DNA from 4 places in the Paenibacillus sp. FSL W8-0919 genome. Region 2 is predicted to be linked to each of the others. Evidence: a T-box and tRNA genes for the amino acid it is inferred to sense, from the RefSeq annotation. Region 2 holds a T-box; the other regions hold tRNA genes.

What was found. The T-box of region 2 lies ahead of leuS (leucine--tRNA ligase). A T-box ahead of a tRNA ligase gene usually reads a tRNA of that ligase, here a tRNA-Leu.
Region 1: it has a tRNA-Leu gene. The T-box ahead of leuS (leucine--tRNA ligase) is inferred to sense a tRNA for this amino acid. The anticodon was not compared.
Region 3: it has a tRNA-Leu gene. The T-box ahead of leuS (leucine--tRNA ligase) is inferred to sense a tRNA for this amino acid. The anticodon was not compared.
Region 4: it has a tRNA-Leu gene. The T-box ahead of leuS (leucine--tRNA ligase) is inferred to sense a tRNA for this amino acid. The anticodon was not compared.

Annotation. Positions count from the first base shown of each region.
Region 1 covers NZ_JBBOPV010000001.1:3,030,174-3,034,671, reverse strand. The annotation lists gene NST44_RS13435 (helix-turn-helix domain-containing protein) at 1-138, shown strand, start outside; gene NST44_RS13430 (hypothetical protein) at 285-473, shown strand; gene NST44_RS13425 (WD40/YVTN/BNR-like repeat-containing protein) at 618-1,331, opposite strand; gene NST44_RS13420 (LysE family translocator) at 1,614-2,249, shown strand; tRNA gene NST44_RS13415 (tRNA-Leu) at 2,508-2,591, opposite strand; gene NST44_RS13410 (GerAB/ArcD/ProY family transporter) at 3,088-4,230, opposite strand; gene NST44_RS13405 (Ger(x)C family spore germination protein) at 4,245-4,498, opposite strand, start outside.
Region 2 covers NZ_JBBOPV010000001.1:5,984,615-5,989,112, forward strand. The annotation lists gene leuS (leucine--tRNA ligase) at 1-1,704, opposite strand, end outside; T-box leader at 1,797-2,063, opposite strand; gene NST44_RS27195 (AraC family transcriptional regulator) at 2,112-2,999, opposite strand; gene NST44_RS27200 (Gfo/Idh/MocA family protein) at 3,076-4,149, opposite strand; gene NST44_RS27205 (Gfo/Idh/MocA family protein) at 4,176-4,498, opposite strand, start outside.
Region 3 covers NZ_JBBOPV010000001.1:3,111,012-3,115,509, reverse strand. The annotation lists gene NST44_RS13845 (hypothetical protein) at 1-223, opposite strand, end outside; gene NST44_RS13840 (SGNH/GDSL hydrolase family protein) at 225-1,184, opposite strand; tRNA gene NST44_RS13835 (tRNA-Leu) at 1,524-1,607, opposite strand; gene NST44_RS13830 (hypothetical protein) at 1,790-2,206, shown strand; gene NST44_RS13825 (carboxymuconolactone decarboxylase family protein) at 2,337-2,660, opposite strand; gene NST44_RS13820 (hypothetical protein) at 2,784-3,002, opposite strand; gene NST44_RS13815 (hypothetical protein) at 3,130-3,459, opposite strand; gene NST44_RS13810 (xanthine phosphoribosyltransferase) at 3,681-4,250, opposite strand; gene NST44_RS13805 (hypothetical protein) at 4,450-4,498, shown strand, end outside.
Region 4 covers NZ_JBBOPV010000001.1:5,825,624-5,830,121, reverse strand. The annotation lists gene NST44_RS26490 (TetR/AcrR family transcriptional regulator) at 1-394, opposite strand, end outside; gene NST44_RS26485 (polysaccharide deacetylase family protein) at 568-1,335, opposite strand; gene NST44_RS26480 (glycoside hydrolase family 25 protein) at 1,527-2,408, shown strand; tRNA gene NST44_RS26475 (tRNA-Leu) at 2,615-2,700, shown strand; gene NST44_RS26470 (uracil-DNA glycosylase) at 2,831-3,517, shown strand; gene NST44_RS26465 (hypothetical protein) at 3,545-3,940, shown strand; gene NST44_RS26460 (AI-2E family transporter) at 4,043-4,498, opposite strand, start outside.

The sequences.
Region 1 (4,498 bases), 3.0 Mb from region 2:
GTGCATCCCGGCACATTCCGCAAATGGCTGCATCAAGGAACGGTTCCATCGGCAGCATTCCAGGAGAAAGCGGAACAATTTTTCCGCATTCCAAAATCGGTCCTGTTTGCAGACTGCATCCTGAACAAACATTCGTAGAGCAAGAACGAAAATGAACTCATAACCTCTTCATCAACTGCTCTGCGCGACCTTTCCCGGATTAAGGTTTGCCGGGCTTTTTTTCTTCTTGCCGGCATGTTTACGGCGTTAACTGGGAATATTGTTCGTTGAGGTGATGGTCTGGCATGAGCTTCAATCAGAAGAACGGTGCTGCGCTGGGTCTGCTGGCAGGAACAACATTCGGCAGCGGCTTCGGTTTTTTGCTGGGATGGCACTCCTACGATTTGGTCGGCAGCGTAGCCGCCGGCGGTATTCTCGGCATTGCAGGAGGCATATGGCTCAGCTGCCGAATCCTGTTTAAGGAGCTGCCCTGAGGGAAGCGCCCGGTGGAAACAACCGCAGGAGCAAAAATATAAAGCAAACAAGCAGGCCGGATAAGAGAGCTCCTCTTGCCCGTGCCTGCTTGTTTTACGTTGGTGTGGATTTCTTCCATGCCGCCTGCCTGATCTTCTTCTATGTTACAGCCATTCGCCATGACCGTGAAGATCCTGCTGGTGATTCTGAAGCCGCCAGCCAATCAACGGCTCCCGCAAATCTTCCGGTTTCCGAGTCGTATCCGGACCCTCGGATTCTCCCCAGGTTTTCCCCCCGTCTTCCGTTCTCGCCGATCCGCTGAACCCCGTGTCCGGCGATACGAAATGAAGAAATCCCCCATTCGGCGTCCTGCCGATCTTGTTCCAGACCTGTCCCCCGTCCGTCGACTGATATAAATCATTGTTCTCCATGACGGCCCATACGTGGTTTGCGTTCAAGGCAAAGATTTGGCGAACCGTCTCCTCGGGATAAGCCTGCACCTCCCAATCGGTTCCACCGTCATCACTGAAGGCAATCCATCCGTCTCCCCCAATCCAGCCTGCTTGGTGATTGATAAGCCACATGGCCGTAACATCCGTAAGATCCACTTCGTCTTTGCTCTTTCCATCCGCTTCGCCACTTGAACCCTGGCCGGCAGGTTCTGATGGGTTCCCCCCGGACTGATCCGTCTTCGAGGATTTCCCGCCGGATGCCGATCCGTCCGAATCGCTCCGCTTCCCGTCATGGTTCTGCGTAAGCGATACGGGAGCAGGAGCGACAACGCTGCTCCCGGAATCGGGCGCCTCACAACCGGCTGTCACGGACAGCAAGACGACCAGCAGCAACCATGTGCCGAACCGGTTTCGTACGTTTGCCATTTCGACCACTCCCCCTTCCCGGTCAAATTCCCCCTGCTGTCAATCTATCCATGATGGAACGGCGATAACATAACGCCAGCTCCAAGACCATTCAATTACTATAAGTATAATGGCAACACCCCATAAAACGGAACAGGAAAAAACGCTTATCCGGCAGGTTCTAGAGCAGCATAAGTATCGATTCACCTGCTTGCCATTTGAATCATCTGACTCTAATATAGGGACAGGATGGTTTGAGTAACGACAGACCCATCGCTTTAGGACCATAAAGGGGGAATGCAAATGCTCGATTTTCCGACTCTTATGACGTACATCATCGTTGTTCTTGGTCTATTTTTGATTCCAGGACCCGCCGTTCTCCTCACCATTACCCGTACCGTTCAGAACGGGCGAAGAGGAGGCATTATGGCTGGGCTCGGTATCGCTACCGGGGATTTCCTTCATACCTTATTTGCAACGGTAGGTCTATCCGCAATATTGATGACTTCGGCACTTGCCTTCAATGTTGTTAAATTTGCAGGCGCAGCCTACTTGCTATACCTAGGGATTCGCGCAATCCTAAGCAAGCCCTCCGAACCGCAAATGCCCCAGGTTGAATCGGCAGGCTCCCTGAAATCCTACGTCTCGGCAACTGTTGCTGAGCTTCTTAATCCGAAGACGGCCCTCTTCTTTCTGGCATTCCTGCCTCAATTTATTCATCACGAACGCGGTGAAGCGGTCGGGCAGTTCTTAGTCCTGGGATTGATTTTTGTGATTCTAAGCATATTGTATACAACCACGATTGTATTAAGTGTCTCCACGCTTGGAAGAGTGGTTAAACGGACGCCATGGATCAGGCGCCTAAGCCAGTGGAGCGGCAAATTCGTTGGAGCAATCTACATTGGACTGGGCCTAAAGGTAGCATTCCAAAGACAGTAATGGATGAAACGTATCCCTATCAAGGTGCTTAAGTGCACGGTGCCGGCAGACAAACTTAATGCAGATGCAACCCCCACTTATTGAATTGTGGGATACTCAGCGCATGAGAACAGCTCCGAAGGGAGCTGTTTCTTATTTTCGTACAACCCTCGTCACGCTTTCAACCGATGATACGAGCTGCGGAAAACTCAGATATACAAAAAAGCTCTTGAATTGCCGCAAGGACAAATTCAAGAGCTTATTCGCTGTTACATTAGATGCGGTCGAGAGGACTCGAACCTCCACGGGGGTTAGCCCACACGGACCTGAACCGTGCGCGTCTGCCAATTCCGCCACGACCGCATGTGTTTGGGTTATCAACTCGTTGTGATCACCGTAATTAAGAGTATATAACGAATAAAGTTAAAAAGCAAGCATTTTTTAAAAAAAATGTCGAAAGCATGGTATGCATCATGATGGCGTACCGCATGACCCGCTCTCCCGCTTCGGTATTTTTAACCTCCCTCCCCTCCATACTATAACAGGACGGGGTTATAAGAGGCGCCAATCCGATTGACCCCCTAAGACGAAAGGCGAGGTGAGTTGCATGCTCCTGAAAAAATATTCGATCATGTTATTAACCACCGTATTATGCTTGACCATAACGATCCTTACGGACATCCTCTTCGGCTTTCCGTGGTACAACTTTATCATTAACTGGCGTTTCACGCTCTTCTCTCCCGTTGAGAGAATCACCGTGATCCTCTTGCTAGCTCTGCTGGTTATTCCGGATCTTTATCGCAGCTTCCGCAAGAGGAAGCATGAAACGAGCCCCCCTAGAGCGTCTGGGGAATCGGATTCAGGAACCGGAAGCGGGTCCCGAACCCGGGCCGGGTGCAGAACCGGAACGCCTTCCGAGGATGGCTTTGCGGATCAGACATATGATCACGAGCAGGAGCGGTAAACCGATGGAATAGAACGGGAACACCGTATACAGGTAGGCTCCCCCTTTCATTAGATGCTCGCTGTAAGAGCGGGCAAGGATAATGGAGAGGCCGAGTATGACCAGTGCATAGGGATAAATTAATTTACGATACGGGATTTTGAACAATATGGAGGAACTGATCAATGCTGCATAATAATATAGGCTGATTTTAAAGAACACGCCGATGATCAGAACCATCACGATCAGAATTTGCGTCCGCTCGATAAATTCCGAAATCTCTACCTTCCCCATCATGGTCAAAAGCGGAAATACCGCCCGTTCGGTAATATCCGCTCCCAGTACTGAAATCGTGATCAACGACACGTGAGCCAGGATGACGCCGGTAACCAATATCGCCAGCAGTCCTGCTTTCACCCCATTTTTGGTATGGTTAACAGCCGGAAAGATGGCCGTCGCACAGATAAGCTCGCCAAACGGAAAATGAATGTTTTTCTTTAGCACCGATTCTAGAATCGGCTGGAATCCTTCACCCATGACAGGTAGCAGGAGCTGAAGGTCAATGATCCCGGAAAATAGAATCACGATCCCGCTGAACACCCCGATCATAAACATAATCGCCAAAAAGATGGTAGCCGTCCGTGCCAGCACCTCCAAGCCTTGATGCAGCACATAGGCCACCGCCATGATCATGAGCAGATTCACGATCAGAAGCGGCGTTTCCCTCAACGCGGCGGACGCCATGACCAGCAGTCCCCCGTCTACGAGATCTCGAGCCGCTGTGAACATATAAAGGACGGCATAGACTAGTCCTACAAGGCTGCCGACATATTTCCCGAGCAATAATCGATAATACTCCACTGGCAGTTTATCGGGAAATGCCGTGTACAAATACGCATTCAAGGAGAAGATCAGCATGCCGATCACCGTTCCGATGAGCACGGCTATCCATGCATCCCGGCCTGCCTCAAGTCCCAAATTTACGACGAGCGTCGTGCCGAACTGAAACAGAACCAATATCGAGAAGAATTGAAATGGGCTGATTTTCACCTTTTCCATTTGACTCTCCTCCTTCATTGGTTGTGGATCTTGTATAGAACGGAACGATCCCTCATTTGAGAATTTCGTATCACCGGTTTCACATGGTATTTCACTTGCACCCGTGGAAAGAGCTGATCCCAGCGATTCTTCATCTTTCGCCAAGCGGACGGATCGGACCGTTCCACAGCCTGACCAAATCCCAGAATATCGCTATTCACTTCCTTGCTCTTACGAACGGCTAGCTCCATAATACGAATAACCTCTTTCGAGGCTGCGTCCTCCAGGA
Region 2 (4,498 bases):
GAACGGCTCCTTCGTATCGACGACTCCGAGATCATAGAGCACCTTATGCCAGAATCTTGCGTACAGCAGGTGAAGCACCGCATGCTCGACGCCGCCGATATACAGGTCTACCGGGAGCCATTCCTTCTGCTTCTCCTTCGAGCACAGCTCATCCGGGTTATGCGGATCGATGTAACGGAGATAGTACCAGCAGCTGCCTGCCCATTGTGGCATCGTGTTGGTCTCGCGGCGGGCTTTCATGCCCGTCTCCGGATCAACCGTCTCCACCCATTCCGTCACATTCGCCAGCGGAGATTCGCCGGTGCCGGACGGTCTGATCTGATCCACGTCCGGCAGCAGCAGCGGCAGCTGGTCTTCCGGAACGGTCTTCATCGTTCCGTCCTCCAGGTGGAGAATCGGGATCGGCTCGCCCCAGTAGCGCTGACGGCTGAACAGCCAGTCGCGCAGCCGGTACGTGACCTTCTTCTTACCCTTGCCTTCTTTCTCAAGCCACTCGTTCATGGCCTGAATAGCAGCCTCATTGTCCATTCCGTTGAGGAAGCCGGAATTGACGTGCTCGCCGCTTCCGGTGTAAGCTTCTTCCTCCACGTTGCCGCCCTTCACCACTTCAATGATCGGAAGCCCGAATTGCTTCGCAAACTCCCAGTCGCGGGTATCGTGGCCCGGAACGGCCATGATCGCGCCGGTTCCGTAGCCGGCGAGGACGTAATCGGCGATCCAGATCGGCAGCTTGGCGCCGCTGGCAGGGTTGATGGCATAAGCCCCGGTAAAGACCCCGGTCTTGTCTTTTGCCAGATCCGTACGCTCCAGGTCGCTCTTGCGGGCTGCCTGATCCTGATAAGCCTTCACCGCTTCCCGCTGCTCTGGGGTCGTAATTTTGTCCACCAGCTCATGCTCCGGTGCCAGCACGCAGTAGCTTGCGCCGAAGAGGGTGTCCGGACGGGTCGTGAACACTTCCAGCTTGGCGTCATGCCCATCGATATCAAACCGCACCTCGGCGCCGACCGATTTGCCGATCCAGTTGCGCTGCATGTCCTTCAGGCTTTCGCTCCAATCCAGCTCATCCAGATCCTCAAGCAGCCGGTCCGCATACTCGGTAATTTTCAGAATCCACTGCCGCATCGGCTTGCGGACGACCGGGTGGCCGCCGCGCTCGCTCTTGCCGTCAATGACTTCCTCGTTCGCAAGAACCGTACCCAGCGCTTCGCACCAGTTCACCGGCACCTCGGCTACATAAGCAAGGCCCCGTTTGTACAGCTGGATGAAGATCCATTGCGTCCATTTATAATAGTCCGGATCCGTCGTACTGATCTCCCGGTCCCAATCGTAAGAAAATCCGAGCGACTTGATCTGGCGGCGGAAGTTATTGATGTTCTGGATGGTGAATTCGCGTGGATGCTTGCCTGTATCCATCGCATATTGCTCTGCCGGAAGGCCAAACGCGTCCCAGCCCATCGGATGAAGCACGTTGTACCCACGCATCCGCTTATAGCGGGAAATGATGTCGGTGGCCGTGTAGCCCTCCGGGTGCCCGACGTGAAGACCCGCTCCGGAAGGATACGGGAACATGTCGAGTGCATAAAATTTCGGTTTGGACGAGTTGTCCTCGGTTTTAAAGGTTTTGTTCTCTTCCCAATACTTCTGCCATTTCGGTTCAATGACCTGCGGCTTATAGCCGTGGCCGGCTGATTGTTGATCCGTCATACTACATAGCTCCTCCTTCACTGTCGAACGGACAAGGCTGTTAATGCCGCTGTCCTGAAAACAAAAAAAACCTCATCATCCATAGCGCTGACGCTAGGGACGAGAGGTTTGATTCCCGTGGTACCACCCTAGTTAGTGCAAGGCATGCTTTGCCTTTCACTCCCTTTGCATCCTTATCGCGGATGAGACGGCGACGTTTCATCGACCGACGGATAAATAAGCATTCTTAAGATCCGAAAGCCGGGTTCGCGCCGCTGCTCAGAGGCGAGTTCATCCCTTGCGTCAACCGGCTTCCACCAAATGCACCGGCTCTCTGCATGATCGCATACGGAACTACTAGTCCCCTTCATTGCATTACTATGATTTCCATTTTAATGTGGCTATTATACCCAAAAAGCCGCGCCAAGTCAACGGAGTTCGCCCTGGGACTTGCGGTAATGCTCCGGCGCCGTTCCGACCATCGTCTTGAACATCCGGCTGAAATGGGCCAAATGCTTGAAGCCGGCCGCCCGGCTGACGTCCGTAATGCTCATATGGGGGTGCAGTCTCAGCAGGATTTTGGCCTGGTTAATTCTTCGGTGGTATACATATTTGAATACGGTCGTTCCGGTGACCTCCTTGAACAAAGAGGACAAGTAATGCTTCGTAAGATGCATGTCCCTGGCAATTCGGTCCAGCGTCAAATCCTCCATGTAATGCTCTTCCACAAACGAGACGACGTGCTGTACATGGCGCTCCTTATCAGAGATCGAATCCTGCTGCTGCACTTCGCTTTGACACCAGCCCGCAATGACGTACAGCATTTCCTGAAGCCGAAGCTTCAATCGCTCCTGCTTGAAAGCAGCTTCCGCCCCCCGCAGCCGGTTCATATCCTCCAGCAGCCGCTCAAACTCTTCCCTCCTCTGCCCAGTCAGCGTCATCCGGTGATTGCGCAGCGTTTCGAAGGGATCCAGCAGGACCGATCTTGCCGATTCGGGCAGCTCCCTGCACACCCAGGCGGGATCGAAATGGATAATGCTCCGGACATAGCGCGAACCCGGCTCCACATTCGGGCAATGCAGCGTCAACCCGTTCATCAGGAGCAGGTCCCCGGGCTTCAGCGCAAAAACGGAGTCTCCGATCAGATACGTGCAGCGTCCTTCATGAAAATAATAAATTTCGTAAAAAGCGTGGGAGTGGAAAGTCCCGCCGGATAAAGGCCGGTCATTATAGCAGCCGAGTTCAATCGGTTCCCTCAGCAGCATCCGGTCAAAGCCCGGCATCCAGGATGGTGGAGTCGTCAACCGCGAAGACATGTGGGAATCCCCCTTATCGAGGTTATGAATCAATTCCCCGGGAATTTTGGCGGGGTCTCCCTTTATTATAATGGATTTATCCGATCCGCACGGCTAAGTTTTGGGCCTTGACGCACAGCTCTCCCGCTTTGAAGGCATGCTCCTGGGTCATGGCGCGCTCCGTCCGCTCCAGGCAATCGAGAATCAGCTCACCGAAGAACGGATAGCCGACCTTCCCCTTCAGCTCCATATGGAACTCCCCGTCCTTGTTCACCAAGTACAGATGATCACCATGCGGGTGTCTGGCAATGTCGATATACTTGCGAAGCTCAATATATCCGTCCGTGCCCAGGATGAAGGTTCTGCCGTCACCCCATGTCCCGAGTCCCTCCGGCGTCAGCCAGTCGACCCTGAAATAATTCGTCGCCCCGTTGTCGCCAAGCAGCGTGGCATCCCCGAAATCCTCGAGCTCCGGATACATCGGATTCGCATAATTGCCGACCTTGCTGCTCAGCACCTGGGCATCCCTGCAGCCTGCATAAAATAAAAACTGCTCGATCTGGTGGGAGCCGATATCGCATAAAATGCCCCCGTACTGCTCATGGCGGAAAAACCAATCGGGACGCGATGCCGCATTCAACCGATGCGGGCCTGTGCCGAGCACCTGAACCACCCTGCCGATCGCTCCATCCTGAATCAAGCGTCCGGCATGAACCGCGCTCTCCACATGAAGTCGTTCGCTGTAGTAAACCATGTATTTTCTGCCGGTTTCCGCCGCTTTCGCCCTGGCGGCCTCTACCTGCTCCAGCGTCGTAAACGGCGTTTTGTCGGTAAAATAATCCTTGCCATGCGACATCACCTTGAGCCCAAGCCCGCAGCGTTCCGAAGGGATCGCCGCAGCCGCGACCAGCTTTACCTCCGGATCCTCCAATATTTGCGCTTCGGAGGAAGCCGGCCGTACGCCGGGGTATGCCTCGCAGAATGCTTTTACCTTCCCAGGGTCCGGGTCGTACACCCATTTCAGCGTGGCCCCCGCTTCGATAAGACCGTTGCACATGCCGTAAATATGTCCATGCTCCAATGACATGGCCGCGATCGTGAATTCCCCGGGCTTGCAGACCGGCTGGGCTTTGCCTACCGGCGCATATCGCATTCCATCACTCCGGTTCATATTGCTGCCTCCCCTATTTCTTGTATTTAGTAGGTTCCGAATGTTTTGCTCATATCGACGGGGCCGATCTCCCGCACCGTCTTCTCTCCGGTCGAGGCGGCGATCCGCTCCTGCAGAAGGTTATAGTACAGATCCTCATCCAGCGGCAGATCCACCCAGTTATCCGTCCACGTGGACAGATGCATTGCATTCGACAAGGTAAGTCCATGGATTCCCTCTTCGCCCGGAGCGATTAACGGGGTGCCGTGCAGAATGGCATCCGTAAAATTTTGAATAATGCCGTTATGCTGCGGATTGTCTCCCACGATCGGAACGTCGCACTTCCAGCATTCCGGTTCGCCGAAGCCGC
Region 3 (4,498 bases), 2.9 Mb from region 2:
TGGATAAATCTTGCATGAGGGCGTTTTGGTCTTTCGGCTGCGCTTCAAACCATTTCAGGAAAGCTTCGGCAACCACCGCACCCGCAAGCCCGTTCGGATGCGGATCATCGGAAGAGCTCATATACTTCGGCTCGATCTGATGCTCCTCCGGAGCCGGGCAGGACAGGATCTCCGTGATATCGAACACGGCGTCCACGCCTTCCGGAGGACGGGTGCGAATCACTTCATTGACGGTACGCCATACCTCTTCCCTGTCTCCGGTAAAATTGAAACGGAGGTACAGTGAAGAGGATAATCCGCGGTTTCGTCCCGTCCTCCCTCTGCTTTAAGCGTCTTACAATCGCGGACAAGTCATCCAGCAGTTCCCGGGAGCTTCTCGCTCCGATATCGATATCGTTGACGCCGAGCGCGATCGCAACAACGTCCCCTTTCGCTGCCTTCGCGAGCCACGGGCCATCTGCCGAAGCGTCATAAGCTCTCGCCCAGCCGGAACCCAGATTCCATACGCTGTAGTCCGGCGATAGGCCATCCGCAATTCGGGCTACCCAGTAATCGTAGCCGTCTTTAGCCGTTCTTACGCCTTGGGTAATGGAATCGCCCAGGAAGATCATCCGCTGCTTGACCGGTCGGGCGTATCCTATAAATGCTGGCATGACCAAACGGTTCTCTGCCGGCATGAACGCTGTTCCAAGCTCGTCATCCGTCAGGTTTCCCTCAGCCTCATAAGCTGATACGAGCAGCCCCTCCGTATTGTACGGCACCGATTTCCCCGGGGAGAGCGTCCTAATCGTCCACGTGAACGCCAGATCATGTCCATCGGGCAGTTCGAGCTGTACCGGATCGCTCCAGAACGTCTCGCCGGGAGCCACCTCCTTACCGGACTTCCCGTCAAAAGTAATTTGTACGCTGGTTCCAGGTACAACCTGTCCATCTCGGCCCATGCCGCCATCGGCAGCATAAGCCGCTTCAATGCGCCACGCTCCCCCAGGCATGCTCCCTTTTGCGACCGAACCAACATCCCAAGTAGAATCGACCGAGTTGCTATGCCAAAATCTCAGCTCCAGCTGCCCGGACTCTCTCGGTTTCATATAGGTTCGATATGTACGTGTACTTCCATCCCCTTGCTCCATAATAAAATTGGTTGCCGTTGATACTACCGTTAATGATGCATATCTTCCTCTCACAATGTCTCACCCTCAGCTCTATGATCTTGGGAATCTGCGGGAATCGTTTGCAGTTCCGCTTCTTGCTTAATCTATCGTCGGCCTCGTTCCCCACCGGCATCGACTGCTGATAATCGGCCGATGCTCATGGCCGCCAGTTGTCCTGTTATCCGGCCTAATGCTCATTGTAGATCAATCCGGTGGAATTGTGTTCATTTTTTTACGCATCATGATGCTAACAGCTTGCCCGGCGCCTCCTGGAACCCAGCAACCAGTTTAAGGCTTTTTTGGGAAGCACACAAAAAAGCTCTTGAACTCCCACAAGGGAAATTCAAGAGCTTCTTCATGGTAAATAAGGTATGCGGTCGAGAGGACTCGAACCTCCACGGGGGTTAGCCCACACGGACCTGAACCGTGCGCGTCTGCCAATTCCGCCACGACCGCGTATCATGTTCTTCGCTATTCGGAGACAAGCTCTTATCAGCGGCGACAAGATATATAATATCACGGTAATAATAGGGAGTCAACACTTTTTTTAAAACTTGATTAAACCATGGATGTTCGGTTAAAATAAGAACATAAGTTCGTATAATATATCCAATTTCTATATAAAGGCGGTGAAGTTAATGGCCATACCGGCTGTTACCTCAGAGGAGCGGGCGTTGATTAAGAGCTACCTGCTTCTGATGTTCATTCATAAGGTGTTTGAGCGGGATTGCCGAATCATTCAGGAGAGCGGTGTCTTCAAGACCCCGCAATTGTATGTGGAGGTGGTCGGCAACGGAGCGAAGCGGGCGGCCGTGCTTCTCCGTGAAGTGAAGCAGGAATTCGCGAAGCGGGCGATCAAGGTGTTCGACATCGGTCAGGGCAAGGAAGGAATCGAGGCGCGCTATGCGTGCAGGGGCTACATTGGATCGATCAACATTCTATGGCCCTCCTTTCGCGAGGAGATGATGGACCGCATGCGGGCCTACCTCAATCTGCCCACCTCGGAGGCGGAAGAAGGCGTCCTAACTCCCGCTGAGGCCGCCCCAGTCCGCTGAGCGGATTACCACTGGACTACACGGATGACCTTGCTTGATCTTAATGAATCGGGTCCCATCGGTGTCCACAACATAACAACAACCGTCTGCCCCGAAATCCATTCGGAACAGACGGTTGTTTCCTTAGAGGCTATTGCAGATGGTGCTGTACCCGGGTCAGACCCTGCGACAGGGCATGTCCTGCGCTTGCAGCCGAAGCGACCGCTACGGCCTCCATAATTTCAGCCTCCGTAGCCCCCTTCGAGCGAGCTTCCTCCATATGATAGAACGTGCACAGCTCATTGTTCGCGAACAAACCGATGCCAAGAGCAATCAGCTGCTTCGTCTTCTCGTCCAGCTCTCCCTCACGGAAGCACACGCCCGTGAAATGATGATAAGCCTCTGCCATCTCCGGCATGCTCTGCTTCAGATTGAGAATTTCATTCTTGTAAGCTGTTACTTTGTCATTGATCATGTCCAAGCGTCTAATCACACCTTTTCTGAATAATCATGCGTCCAGCTTAAGATGTCCGACGTTCGGCTGATCTATGCCTTATGCCCTGCCTATTGCCTGCTTATCATCTGCTTATCCTCTGCCCTATGGTTCAATCGGGCTTACCCGCGGCTCGCTCTTGAGCTGGTAGCTGTAATTCCGGTCCAGCTTCACAACGCGCCGATTTCTCCGGCGGATAATGACATGCTGGGGATCCCATGCCACGACGAAGCCGATAATATCATTGCTCTCGAGGCCGTCCCGGACAACCCGAACAAGGTCGCCGGACAAGCGAAGCTCGTCCAGCCGTTCATCGCTAATCATAGTCGATCATTCCCTCCCTTAGAATAGGATGCGCATTTCCTGCAACAAAAAGACCTAAATGAAACCATTTAGGTCTTCCTGTACGATATGGATAAACATCTGAAGCCTCAGATGTTCTATATTCCCATTAACGCTGCGCTGGCTCAATGCTGTCATTCTTCTCGTACCAGAAATCCAGCACCGTCGAAGACATGACGCGCTTCTCGATATATTCCACTTGCTGCGGCGTAAACTGCTCCTTCCACTCGAAGGAAAGCTCTTCGCATAGACCGGCAATCGTCAGAAGTTCGGACCAGGCAACATATCGTTTGTACCAGAAAAACTGAGGATGTTCAATCATATAGGGATATAGATCATCGAACTCCGTATGTTTACAGTCCAAAGCACGTTCAAAGTGTACCTTCGCTTCATTCAGCTTCTCAATCATAAACGGCTCGGTTACAGGTTGTTTCCCCATGTTGCTGCCTCCTCTCTCTTGCCTATACCTCTTTATTATAAGCGAAAATGCCCGGGGCGAAAAGAATTTGTTGTGATTTTAGGCCGAAAATTCGAATCGACAAGCGGTTGCCCACTTAAAAAAACAAGGTTCGCCAAGCTTCGCTTAGGGCGGCAGTTGGTATCGGCAGCGCGCGGATGCGACTGCATCGGCAGGATCGATCGGGATCACCTGCATCCCGGCTAGTCGAAATGAATATGTCCGTCCTCCAGCGAAGAAATGGTGACCAGGGATTCCACGCGAACATTCTGCTCGCGGAGTGTCCGCGCACCCGCCTGGAAGCTTTTCTCGATCACGACGCCAAGACCAACAAGCTCCGCGCCGGCCCGGCTGATAATTTTGATCAAGCCTCTGGCTGCATCGCCATTGGCAATAATATCGTCAATGAAGAGTACTCTGTCATTATCCCGTATATACTGCCTGGACACCATGATGTCGGTCACAATCCCTTTTGTAAAAGACGGAACCCGTTCGCATAAAGCATCCGGATCGGCGAGCAGCGTCTTTTTCCGCCGGGCGAACACCATCGGCACCCCGAGCTCCAGCGCAGCCGCAAACGCGACCGATATGCCGGAGGATTCCAGCGTAATCACCTTCGTCACGCCTTGATCCCGAAAACGCCTAGCAAATTCCCTGCCCATATCCATAATAAGAGCCGGGTCCACTTGATGCGTCAGCAGGGCGTCCAAGATCAGCACCTGATCCGACAGCACGACCCCCTCTTTAACAATCCGCTCCTTTAACCAATCCATCCACAATGACCTCCCACCCATTCCTTTGTCGTAAAAGTAACATATTCAACCCTTGTACGGCAAGTACAAACGCTCCACCCGTCACTTATCCGTCATGTAATTACACGGGAATTCGTCATTATACCTGACATTGGGAGTGGAGCCATCGGTTCACCTTACCATGTGCCCCTTCTGAAGCACGGTGTAAGGATGTTGCAGTGTGATGCTCGCTTGTGCGATGCATGGCAGTGTGCTGCATGGCAGTGTGC
Region 4 (4,498 bases), 160 kb from region 2:
GCTTATTGAAAATATCGGAAATCTTCTGTTCAACGTCTTCGGTCGCAGCTTCATTATTCGTTATAAATTCATCGAGCGCCTTGGTGAAGGGATGGTTAAGGTCATCCTTCACCAGCTGCTCCGCCATGCGGAACAGTTTATCCATGGTGGTCGTGTACTGCTCTTCCGTGCTCATCCATTTCTGAAACCATTCCAAGTCCCATTCCTCTATAAGATGAAGAAAGAGGCCTTCCTTGCTCTTGAAATGATAATAGATATTTCCTTTGCTGCTTCCGGTCGCGTCAACAATATCCTCGATGGACGTGGATTTATATCCTTTTTGCATAAACAGGGCTTTTGCGGCTTCCGCAATCCGTCGCTTGGTATCTTCGCTTTGCTGCTGCTTTTTGTTCATTGGCGCCTCCCTGTATGAATTCAACGATTATTTTATTATACTGAACGTTCGTTCTGTATCTTATCACGAGGTACGGGGACATTCAAGAGAAAAGTGTGCGGCCAGCGTCCCGAATGTAAAAAACCGCCATCATGGATGGCAGCGTCACGGATTGCGGCATATCGTCCTTGGACTTAATGGTTTACCTCAATATGCTTATGCGATTTTTCGTGGTAGGACAACAGCTCGGTTACAGTAACAAACGAAAAGCCCCGTTCCTTAAGCTCCGGCAGAATCTTTTTGAGCGCTTCGACCGTCTGGTCGCTGCCCGGTACGAAATCATGCATGAGTACGATGTCGCCGTTGCGGGCGTTCTTCAAAACTGTCCGCACGATGGCATTCGCGCCAGGTTTACGCCAATCCAGCGTATCCTGATGCCAGGACCACAGGACGGTAAGCATTCCGACCTCCTTGCTCGCGCTGACGATTGCATCGTTATATCGTCCTCCGGGCGGGCGAAACAAGACAGAGCGGATCCCCGTCGCTTGATAAATGGCATCCTGTGTCTTGGTCAATTCCTTCCTCAAGGCATCTGCCCCAATATTATAGAACGGAGGATGGGAGTAGGAATGGTTGCCGATCTCATGACCTTCATCCAGCGCACGGGCAACGATTTCGGGATGCTTCTCGACGCGGCTGCCCACCACGAAAAATGTCGCTCTGGCATCGTACTGCTTGAGCAGGTTGAGAATTTGTTCCGTATGCTCCTTATCAGGGCCGTCGTCAAAGGTAAGGGCGATTACTTTATTGCTGGTCGGCACCTCCCATACAATATCGCCGCGCTCCTCGTAGTAATCCCTCTTCTTGGCCGAGGAAGGCATTTGATTGGCATCGGCATGACCGTGAATAACGCCGAATGCTGCGATCAAGGTTAGAAGTAAAGCAATGGCTTGTCTGTTCATGATGTCCCGTTTCCTTTTCTATGCATGTATTCTTGGCATCTGGCAGCGGGCTGCAATTCCTCCTTATCCTTTGGAGAATCTGCTCAAAATATTCCGGCACCCGTCATAACCCGGCGGCAAAAAATCCCGAATGGTGCTCGCCCTATCCGGTGCTTCAGCATATGGTAATAGGAGAGAAGGAGTGATGACCGATGCAATCCAGAAGCGTTTCGCATGCGCGAGGAATCGATGTAAGCCGGTGGCAGGGAAGCATTGATTGGAAGCAGGTTCGGGAAGCTGGGATATCATTTGTTTTCATCAAGGCCTCTCAAGGGAGCTCGCTGGAGGACCCGAAATTTGCAGAAAATGTGCAGGGAGCTAAGGCCGCGGGCTTGCTGGTCGGTGCCTATCATTTTCTAGGGGCGGCGAGCGCTGCGGCGGCAAGGCAGGAGGCGAAGCATTTTGTGGAAACGATGAAAAAAGCAGGCCCGCTAGCCTGGTTCGATCTCCCGCCGGTGCTTGATTATGAGAATAATCCGGCAGGGATCAGCCGCGCAGCCATCAATCAAGCTGCCGCTGCCTTCCTTGAAGAAGTGGAACGATTGACAGGAAGGCAGCCCATTCTATATACCGGCAACGCGTTTGCGGCCAATTTCGATGAGTCTTTGGGCAGGTATGACCTGTGGATTGCAAGGTACAGTGAAACCCGAGTCCCGGATGACCGTCCCGCTTGGAACAAGTGGACCTTCTGGCAATACACCGATTCCGGACGGATTAACGGCATAACGGGAAAGGTCGACCTCAATGTTTATGCCGGCACCTTGTCAGATCTGAAAGCGTACGCCTCCCAGGGGAACACTGGAAATGGCGCGGCAGGCTCGTTTGGAGGGATTCGTGAAGTCAGTCCTTGGGCTGAAGCGAGCTGGCGGGAAGCGGTGGAGAACGGCTTTTTCGACGATGCCCGTCCCGGTGACCCGATGACGCGTGAAGAGGCAGCCGTTCTGGTGAACCGGCTGCTGCGCGAGCTGCGGCAGCGGATTGAGGCACAGGAGAGACGCATCGAGTCGCTTAAACGGGGAACAGACATATTATAAGGAAAACATCGTTGAAAAGCAGGTGATGCGTAAAATAATAGAGTTCATATATTGACATCATATGGTTAGGCATGGTATTATCATTTTTGTCGCTGAGACGAAAAACTCGCACGAATAATGTATGAAACTTCCGTTGTTCGGCATGAATCCCATGCGGTGATTCGGCATTAAGCGAAGTTAAATCGCTTGACAGCGCAGCAATATTTGCCGGGGTGGCGGAATTGGCAGACGCACAGGACTTAAAATCCTGCGGTAGGTGACTACCGTACGGGTTCGACCCCCGTCCTCGGCATTATGACTCAACGCCCGAGTATTTATGAGAATAAGTCGGCCCCCTGCAGGGTGCCGGCTTATTTTTTAAGATACCCATACACATATTTCGAAGTCCAGCCCAGGGATGTAGGGAGAGTAGGAGCATGCGGTTGTTTAATAATGATTGGGACCTGATCCTGCAGGAAGAGACGGACAAGCCGTATTTCAAAGAACTGCTTGAACGGATCGACGAGGAGTATCGGCTGCATACGGTCTATCCGCCGAGGGATGAAATTTTTCGTGCTCTTCAGGAGACGCCATATCAGTCCACCAAAGTGGTCATTCTCGGACAAGATCCATATCACGGACGGGGACAGGCGCAAGGACTTAGCTTTTCGGTCCGGCCAGGAGTTACAATCCCCCCATCACTGCGCAACATTTACAAAGAGCTGGCAGCCGATCTGGATGCCCCGATTCCGGATCATGGATCCCTGATCGCTTGGGCCAAGCAGGGCGTTCTATTGTTGAACGCCGTGCTCACAGTCAAGGAAGGAGAGCCCAACTCCCATAAAGGGCTAGGTTGGGAACAGTTCACGGACGCGGTCATTTCGAAATTGAATGAACGGGAGCAGCCAACGGTTTTCATTCTTTGGGGAAGCTATGCGCAGAAGAAAGGGGCGTTTATCGACCGAAGCCGGCACCTCGTTCTGGAGAGCGCCCATCCGAGCCCCTTTGCTGCACGTAAAGGTTTTTTCGGTAGCCGTCCATTCTCAGCTTCAAACGCATATTTAATCCAGCACGGGATGGCCCCGGTCGATTGGGTCATTCCTAGCACCACGGACATTGGGGATGAATAATCCGTAAGAGATGAAGAGGTGACCTTCATGAAGCATTGGATTGGCCGTCATGTAGTCATTGAGCGTTTAGATGGGGGCAGAACGACGGTGGAAGGCATTCTGAAGGGGTGGGATCCGGTGCAGGAGAAGGCGATCCTTGGACCGGACGAGCTCGCGATTCCGTTTCGCGCCATTCACCGTATCATGCCCAAAACAGCTTATCCGGTGTTGAATTCCATCGGGTATTCGGTGCATCATACCATTCAATTCGATAATGCCGTATACTTCGGATCATGCGTCATGGTGTGGAGAGGGAACCGGCTGATCCATCCGAAGGCCGTTCTCGCATCCCATGACGAGGAAACCGTGACGCTCACAAGCGGACAGCGGCTCCGCAAGGACGAGCATCACTTCGTTGTCCGCTCTCTCCGGGGCAACGCGTAAGCGGTACGCAGATTACGAAATGAAACGAAAAGATGTCCCCCAGGCCCTGATTTCCTAAGTGGAATAAGACCTGAGGACATCTTTTTTTGCGTGCGCGGGGCTCTATAATTCATCCACTTTCTCGGCCAAGAACATTTCATAAATCCGCACCACAATGATCTTGATGATCATATAGGCTGGGATGGCGAGCAGAATGCCGAGGATGCCGAAGAAGTCGCCGCCGACGAGTATAAGAACAATGGTTGTCAGCGGATGGATATCGAGCTGCTTGCCATAGATCACCGGCGTCAAAATATTATCCTGAATCTGTTGAGCAATAATAATGACGACAAGGGACCAGATGGCAATGGAGGGCGATTCGATAAACCCGATAATGACGACGGGGATGCTTGCAAGCACCGCGCCGATGTATGGAATGAAATTCAGGAAGAACGAAACGACCGTCAAGAGCAGCGAATAAGGAAGACCGATGATCAAAAATCCGATATACATGAGCAGGCTCAGAATAAGATTCAAAATCACTTTACCGATAATAAAGCTGCTGAGCGCGCCGTCGAT